2 regions of the uncultured Bacillus sp. genome follow, and region 1 is predicted to be linked to the other one. Evidence: riboswitches for the same ligand, from Rfam matches in the RefSeq annotation. Region 1 holds a riboswitch; the other holds the start of a gene.
What was found. Region 1 has a riboswitch for S-adenosylmethionine ahead of Q5C82_RS05465 (2-hydroxyacid dehydrogenase). Riboswitches for the same ligand answer to the same signal wherever they lie in the genome.

Region 2: it holds a riboswitch for S-adenosylmethionine, as region 1 does, so the genes downstream of both, metI (cystathionine gamma-synthase/O-acetylhomoserine thiolyase) here and Q5C82_RS05465 (2-hydroxyacid dehydrogenase) in region 1, are expected to answer to the same signal.

What each region holds. Positions count from the first base shown of each region.
Region 1 is NZ_CATYRA010000002.1:389,547-393,732, forward strand. It holds gene Q5C82_RS05460 (FGGY-family carbohydrate kinase) at 1-1,397, opposite strand, end outside; gene Q5C82_RS05465 (2-hydroxyacid dehydrogenase) at 1,415-2,440, opposite strand; SAM riboswitch class I at 2,535-2,626, opposite strand; gene Q5C82_RS05470 (molybdopterin oxidoreductase family protein) at 2,775-4,186, shown strand, end outside.
Region 2 is NZ_CATYRA010000003.1:75,060-79,245, forward strand. It holds gene metC (cystathionine beta-lyase) at 1-1,100, opposite strand, end outside; gene metI (cystathionine gamma-synthase/O-acetylhomoserine thiolyase) at 1,093-2,214, opposite strand; SAM riboswitch class I at 2,283-2,408, opposite strand; gene Q5C82_RS06130 (esterase family protein) at 2,576-3,298, shown strand; gene Q5C82_RS06135 (YjcG family protein) at 3,335-3,850, shown strand; gene Q5C82_RS06140 (GNAT family N-acetyltransferase) at 3,855-4,186, shown strand, end outside.

The sequences.
Region 1 (4,186 bases):
GCCAGTTCGACCCGACAGTCCTGCGGTTCGATCACCCGGACATTTGCTGACATCTCTTCCGTCAATTGAAGGGTTTCGTTGCAAATGACTGCAGCCCCCACGACAGATGCCTGATGATATCCCTCTTGAACATAGACTTTTTTCTGAAGAAGGTCCGCGATATATTGAGTGAGTGCTTTGCTTTGGAATCCTCCTCCGCACACCCAAACATAGTCACGTTCAAACGGAGTAACCTCTGTTAAAATGTCAAAGTTCCATTTGATCGAAAATGCGATCTCTTGCAGTGCTGCACGTACAAAATGTGCTCTCTTTAAATTTGCAGAAAGCGGGGCATCAAAAAGAAATCCGCCTCTCGTTAACGCATTCTTTTCTGCCGATAAGTAAGAACCGAGAGCTGCCACACATGCATTGTCTTCTTTAGCAAGGGCAGAAATCTCTTCCTCCATCACTTCGTACGATTCATTTGGATAAAAAATCTGTTTTAATTTTTGATAATTCAGGCCGGTAATTCCGGGGTTCGTTTCCACAAGCCAATGCCCTTGATCTGTATGGCAGTTCAGCCAGGCTTTATGTTTTGTGTCGCCATGATCAACAGTAATTTTGGTTATTGGCGTTGTTGTCCCTGATACGATGACAATGTCCTCAAGCGCAGCGCCAGTGCTTTTCACAGCCAGCTGTGTATCACCGCCCCCTGCTATAACCTTCGCATTTATAGAAAGGCCTAATTCGGACGCATATTCATTTGTTATCGTTCCAATCGCTGTTCCCGCTCTTACGAGAGACGGAAGGATGGATGGTGAAAAGCCGAATATGCCGCACATCTCTTCTGACCAAGTGTTTTGCTTCACGTCAAACAGCAGGGTTTCGGTTGCCTGCGATGGTTCATATGTCAAAATTCCGCTCAGCTGATATGTCACCCAATCACTGATGCTTGTAAAGCTAGCAGTCTTTTCCCATAAAGAGGGCTGACGCTGTTTTAAACCATAAAGCTTGAGTGCAGAAAAAAGAGCAGTCGGGAGGCGGCCTGTGCGGCTGTATATCTCTTCCTGATTGGGTATACTCTCCTCCCACTCACGGCCGCGATTATCAATGTTCGGCAGCCCGAGAAAAGAGTCGCCGTTTTGATCGATCAGAACAATCCCCTGTCTTTGACTCGTCGATGTCAAAGCAATAATGTCAATATCACCTGAACGAGAAAGCGCACGTTTTGCCAGTTTCATCACTTGCTTCCACAGCACCTGAGGAGAAAAATAACAGCTGTCCGGGTAAAGCGTCTCGGTGGCATACACGATGTCCTCCCTTTCAACCGTTTGAACGCTACCCGATACACTCATGACCGCTACTCTCGCATTCCCTGTGCCGATATCAAAAACGAGATAGCCTTTTTGTTTTTTCATTCCTCTAACCTCCTTTCTTATACCTCTGTTTTCAGCTCATCTTTGTTATACAATGTCGGAATATTGAGAGTTTTTTCAACCTTCCACCTTTTGAGGGCTTTGTTCAGGATCGTCACGTGATGATCCTCCACTTCAAAGGTTGCTCCAGCGAGATGCGGTGTTGCCAGAACATTAGGCAATGAAATGAATTCGTAATCTGATTTCTCTGGAGGTTCATGATAAAAAACGTCTAAAATCGCTCCTCTGATTTTATGTTCTTTTAGTACAGATAAAAGATCTTCACGGTTTACCACAACCGCTCTTGAAGTATTGACGAAAATCGCACTCTCTTTCATCAGATCAAAACACGTCCGATCAATAAGTCCCAGTGTTTCCTCGGTACGAGGCAGTTGGACTGAAACGATATCACTGTCTGAAAACACCGTTTTAAGAGATACTTTTTCATATAGCGGATGATCGTCTTGTACGTATGGATCGTAATACTTTACTTTACAGTCAAACGCAGTCAGCAGTTTTGCAATCCTTTGCCCAACCGCGCCGAACCCCACCATGCCGACCGTTTTTCCCGTTAATTCGTTCCCTTTAAATTTGGCATAAGCCTGCAAGTAATCGCTGTCCCATTTCCCATCCTTCAGCCATTGATTAGAGGTGCTGGTATGGCGGAGAAAGGAAATCACATGACCGATAAACATTTCAGCAACCGCTTGTGCATTCCGCCCGGGTGTATAAAAAATGGGTATGTCTCTTTTTGACGCTGCGGCCACATCCACATTGGAGGGCATTCCTCTGCACACACCGACAAATGAAAGTTCTGGAACAGATGCAAATACGCTGTCTGTTACTTGATCAAGCTCAGTAATCAAGCCTATCGCATGTGTTTCTTTTAGTAGCTGAATGAGTTCATCTTCCCGGTATGCCCGGCCTTGTTCCTTCCAGGAATGATAAGTGACTGAGCCGAACAATTTTTCAACCTCTTTTCGTCCTTCTTCGTTGTACGGTGCTGTAATCAAAACCGTCATGGTGCAAAACATCCTTTTCATCATATTTTTTCATAAAAAAAATCTCTTTCCGAAGATGGAAAGAGATTCATGTATAAGCGTGCCCTGTTTACAGACAGACGCCGGTATAAACCTTGCTTTCCTATCTTTCAAGCTGACGCTTGCTGGAATTGGCACAATAATGTTGCCGAGGTTTCATAGGGCCAGTCCCTCCACCTCTCTGGATAGAAAATGTTGAGTATGTAATTTTCAGAATGAAGAATACGTTTATCATAAAGAAGTCTCAGATTGATGTCAATCTCTTTTTTTCAGAATTGACGTTATCATCCGAAATGTTATAATTCTTACAATATATCTAACTAGAGAGAGGAACTGGGCCATGAAATCTTTTGCCACACAACAAAACGGCATTTTTAAATCCGTTTGCTCGCTTGACTGCCCGGATCAGTGCGGATTGTTAATACATAAAAAAGACGGAAAAATTGTGAGAGTCCAAGGTGATCCTGATCATCCTGTCACAGCCGGAAACATATGCAACAAAGTCCGAAACATGACAGAGCGCATCTATGATGAAAAGCGGCTGACTACACCTCTCAAACGGACAGGTGCGAAAGGCCGGGCAATATTTGAACCGATTTCTTGGAAAGAGGCGATCGATACCATCACCTCCCGCTGGAAACAGCTGATTGATGAAGAGGGTGCTGAAAGCATACTTCCTTACAGTTTTTACGGTAATATGGGCAAATTAACAGCTGAAGGAATGGACCGCCGTTTCTTTTACCGCATGGGCTCAAGCCAGCTTGAACGGACGATTTGCAGCAAAGCGGGATCTGAAGGCTATAAATATACGATGGGTATAAGTGCGGGAATCGATCCCGAGGAAACCATTCATACGAAACTATTTATTTTTTGGGGAATCAACGCGGTCAGCACAAATATGCACCAAATTACCATCGCCCAAAAAGCACGAAAACAAGGTGCCAAAATTGTCGTGATTGATGTTCATAAAAACCAGACAGGACGTCTCGCAGATTGGTTTATTCCCATAAAACCCGGAACCGACAGCGCACTTGCTCTTGGCATCATGCACATCTTATTTAAAGAAAACCTTCATGATGAAGCATTTCTGTCTGAATACACGGTCGGCTATGAAGAGCTCCGTGAACACGTGAAACAGTATGATCCAGAAAAGGTATCACTGATCACCGGTGTCAGTACCGAAGATATTTATCAGCTGGCAAGAATGTACGGCGAAACCTCCCCTGCTTTTATTAGAATCGGAAACGGACTCCAACACCACGATAACGGCGGGATGATTGTACGGACGATTGCCTGTCTTCCGGCAATCACCGGCCAATGGCTGCACACAGGGGGCGGTGCAATTAAGCATAACAGCGGAATTTTAGAATATAACACAAATGCCTTGCAGCGGTCTGACTTGCTGAAGGGTCGCACACCGAGATCGTTTAATATGAATCAGCTGGGCAAAGTGCTTTTGGAAACAGATCCGCCAATTCGTTCTCTTTTTATTTACGGGACAAATCCGGCCGTTGTCGCGCCAGAAGCGAATAAAGTCAGACAGGGCTTGCTGCGGGAAGACTTGTTTACTGTGGTTCATGATTTATTTTTAACGGAAACGGCTGCATATGCGGACATTGTACTGCCTGCAACATCCGCTTTTGAAAACACTGATTTTTATACATCCTACTGGCACCATTACATCCAGCTTCAGCAGCCGGTGATTGAGAAATATGGAGAAAGTAAGTCTAACACTGAGGTGTTCCGATTACT
Region 2 (4,186 bases), on a different contig from region 1:
ACTCCCACGCTAAGGCGAAGCAAGCCGTCTGTGATGCCGCGTTTTTCACGCTCTTCCTTAGGCATTGCCGCGTGTGACATCGTTGCCGGATAGGACAAAATCGATTCCACGGCGCCAAGACTTACAGCAAAGACCGGAAGTGATACATTCTCTACTAATTTCTTAACGGCCTCTTTGCTTTCAAGCTCAAAAGATAGCACGGCGCCCGCTCCCGTTGACTGGCTTTTATGGGTTTCGGCCCCCGGATGATCAGACAGCCCCGGATAATATACGCGTTTCACCGCCGGATGCTTCTGGAAAAATTCAGCAAGCCGCTGCGCTGTTTGGCTCGCTTTCTCTAAACGGACCTGTAATGTTTTTAATCCGCGCAGCACGAGCCAGCAATCTTGCACCCCTAGGACCGCGCCAAACGCGTTTTGCAGCTTATATAACTGCTTCCCAAGCTCATCATCCTTGACAGCAGCCAGGCCTGAGAGCACATCACTGTGTCCGCTCAAGAACTTTGTTGCACTGTGAAGCACAATATCCACGCCGAGATCAAGCGGCCGCTGCAGTGCAGGTGTCATGAATGTATTGTCCAAAAAGGTCAAACAGCCGTTTTCTTTTGCAAGCTGAACCACCGCTTGAATATCAGTAATCCCAAGTGTCGGATTTGAAGGTGTCTCCATATAAATGACCTTTGTATTCGGCTTGATATTCCGCGCCACTTCGTTACTATCCGTCATATCAACAAACGTGTGTTCAATGCCAAACCGGGTCAGCACCTCTGTTACCATGCGGAAGGTTCCTCCGTATACATCTTCTGTCACAAGAACGTGATCGCCCTGTGACAGAAGTAAAAATGCTGTTGAAATCGCAGCCATGCCTGAACTGAAAGCAAATCCTCTCGTTCCGCCTTCCAGTGCGGCAATTGTTTCTTCGAGAGCTGTTCTTGTCGGCGTTCCTGAGCGGCTGTAATCGTATGCGCCAAACTCTTCAAATGAAGATTGGTGAAAAGTCGATGCGTGCTGGATCGGTACACTGACCGCTCCTGTTGCGCCGTCTGTTTTAAATGGATTGTGCACGAGCTGGGTTTCCAGCGTCCAATTGTGATTACTCAAAAGAAACAGCTCCCTCTTTGACCTGACATAACGCTTGTTTTAGGTCTTCTTTTAAATCTTCCGCATGTTCAATTCCGACCGAAAAACGCAGCAAACGATTGCAGACCCCATTTGCGATGCGGATTTCTTCAGGAATATCCATGTGCGTCTGTGTGGCAGGGTATGTAATAAAGCTCTCCACCCCGCCGAGGCTTTCTGCGAAACAAATGGTCTTCAGCGCTTTTAAAAACGGGTTAACCCACTCTTCTTTTTGAAGACGGAAGGACAGCATGCCGCCTTTTCCGGGATACAGTACATCGGCAATTTCCTCCTGCTCTTCTAAAAACGCCGCAAGCCCCTGCGCGTTTGCCTGATGCTGGCGCATTCTGAGGCTCAGCGTTTTCATTCCTCTCATCAGAAGCCACGAATCAAACGGAGGCAGGACGGCGCCGATCGCATTTTGATGTTGAAACATTTCCTCACCAAGCTTTTCATCCTTTACAACGACAAGCCCCGCAAGCAGGTCGTTATGCCCTCCTAAATACTTGGTTGCACTGTGAATTACAATGTCTGCTCCCAGCTCAAGCGGCCGCTGCAAGACCGGTGTATAAAATGTATTATCAACGATCAGCAGAAGACCGTACTCTTTTGTAATCCGGGCGATCTTTTCAATGTCCGCCTCCTGCATAAGCGGATTTGTCGGTGTTTCTACAAACACAGCTTTTGTATTCGGCGTAATCTTAGAGCGTAAACAGTCCTCATCGCTGAAATCATCATAATGAAAGATCAATCCATATTTTTTCCATTCGTTTTCAAACAGACGGTACGTGCCGCCATATAGGTCCGATGAAACGATCAGTTCATCTCCGCTTTTAAACAGCGCCATAATCGTTTGGATGGCAGCCATTCCCGAACTGAAGGCAAGCCCTCTCGCTCCGTTTTCTAAGCTGGCGATCGCGTCCTCAACAAGCTGGCGTGTCGGATTTTTTGTGCGGACATAATCAAATCCGGTAGATTCTCCGATTCCTCTGTGGCGGTATGCTGTTGATAAATAAATAGGAGGACTCACTGTTCCCGTTACTTCGTCGCTTCGGTTCCCAATTTGGGCTAATTTCGTTTCAACGTGCTGTGACATATAGCTGACACCTTCCCTTTTCAAAATAAAAAACCCCTTCTTCATAAGAAGAAGGGGTTTAACGCTTCTTCTTATCTTCCAAGCATAAAAAACGCTTGCTGGATTTAGCACCTTGGCGTTTTGCACACATAGTGCAAAACAAGCCGGTTGCTGAGGTTTCTAAGGGCCAGTCCCTCCACCTCTCACGATAAGAAATATCGATTTCAATTTTCTGATTGTTTTATATTAGCGCAATTTGCAGTTTATTTCAACTCTTTTTTCTTCGAGTTCCGAACAGTTTAAAGAGAGAAATTTCTAATAATTCATGGTACAATAATGGAAAACAGCAAGAAAGTCTAGTGATGTCCTGGAGGAATGTATTATGGTACCGAAAAACGGCACAGTGCAAGAAAAGAAATTCTTTTCAAAAGAGCTTAACGAGGAAATGACATTGCTCGTTTATCTGCCGTCCAACTACTCCCCCCTTTATAAATACCATGTCATTATCGCGCAGGACGGCCACGATTATTTCAGGCTGGGGAGAATCGGCAGACAGGTCGAAGAATTGCTGTCCAAGCGAGAAATAGACCGGAGCATTATTATCGGTGTTCCTTATAAGGATGTAAAAGAGCGCAGAAAAACCTACCATCCGGAAGGCTCAAAATTTTCGGCGTATAAACGGTTCATCGCCCATGAGCTCGTTCCGTTTGCTGATGACGAGTATCCAACCTATCAAGTCGGCTACGGTCGGACGCTGATCGGTGATTCTCTCGGAGCGACCGTTTCTCTTATGACAGCGCTTGATTATCCGAATATGTTCGGAAATATCATCATGCAGTCTCCCTATGTTGACAAACATGTATTGGAAGCTGTGAAGCAGTCAGACGATATCACACACCTCTCTATTTATCACCAAATCGGAACAAAAGAAACTGACGTCCACACGACAGACGGAAACATTCTGGATTTTACAGAACCGAATCAGGAGCTGAAACAGCTGCTGGAGAAGAAGCTTTCCGATTATGATTTTGAACCATTTGACGGAGATCACAAATGGACATATTGGCAGCCTCTCATCACACCGGCGCTGAAAAAAATGCTTTAACACTCTATCATACTTTATTTCCAGGAGGGACATAATATGAAATACGGAATCGTTTTATTTCCATCAAAAAAACTCCAAGACCTTGCGAACTCTTACAGAAAGCGCTATGACCCGAGCTATTCCCTAATCCCGCCCCATTTGACGCTGAGAGCATCGTTTGAATGTGAAGAGGAGAAAGCGGATCAGCTTGTTTCACATCTGAGAAACATCGCAAAGGAGTCCCATCCGGTCGTTCTCAAAATGACAAAATACAGCTCATTTGCGCCTGTCAATAATGTCATTTACATCAAAGCAGAGCCGACGGAAGAATTAAAAACACTCAATGAAAAGTTATACACCGGTGTGTTGGCTGGTGAACAGGAATATAATTTCGTTCCGCATGTGACGGTCGGCCAAAATCTTTCCGACGATGAGCATTCAGATGTGCTGGGACAATTAAAAATGCAGGAAGTGTCGCATGAAGAAATCGTTGATCGTTTCCACTTGCTTTACCAGCTGGAAAATGGATCGTGGACAGTATATGAAACCTTCTTGCTAGGCGGAGGAGAATAATCCTTTGGAAGCAGTTATCGCAAAAAATGAAGAACAAATGAAAGATGCATTTCATGTAAGAGAAGAAGTCTTTGTCAAAGAACAAAACGTACCTGCTGAAGAAGAAATTGACGAACTTGAAAATGAGTCGGAGCATATCGTCGTGTATGACGGCGCAAAGCCTGTCGGCGCCGGAAGATGGCGTATGAAGGACGGCTACGGCAAGTTAGAACGGATTTGCGTATTGAAAAGCCATCGCTCCTCCGGTGTCGGCGGCATCATTATGAAGGCACTCGAAAAAGCGGCGGCAGACGGCGGCGCTTCCGGTTTCATTTTAAACGCGCAAACGCAGGCTGT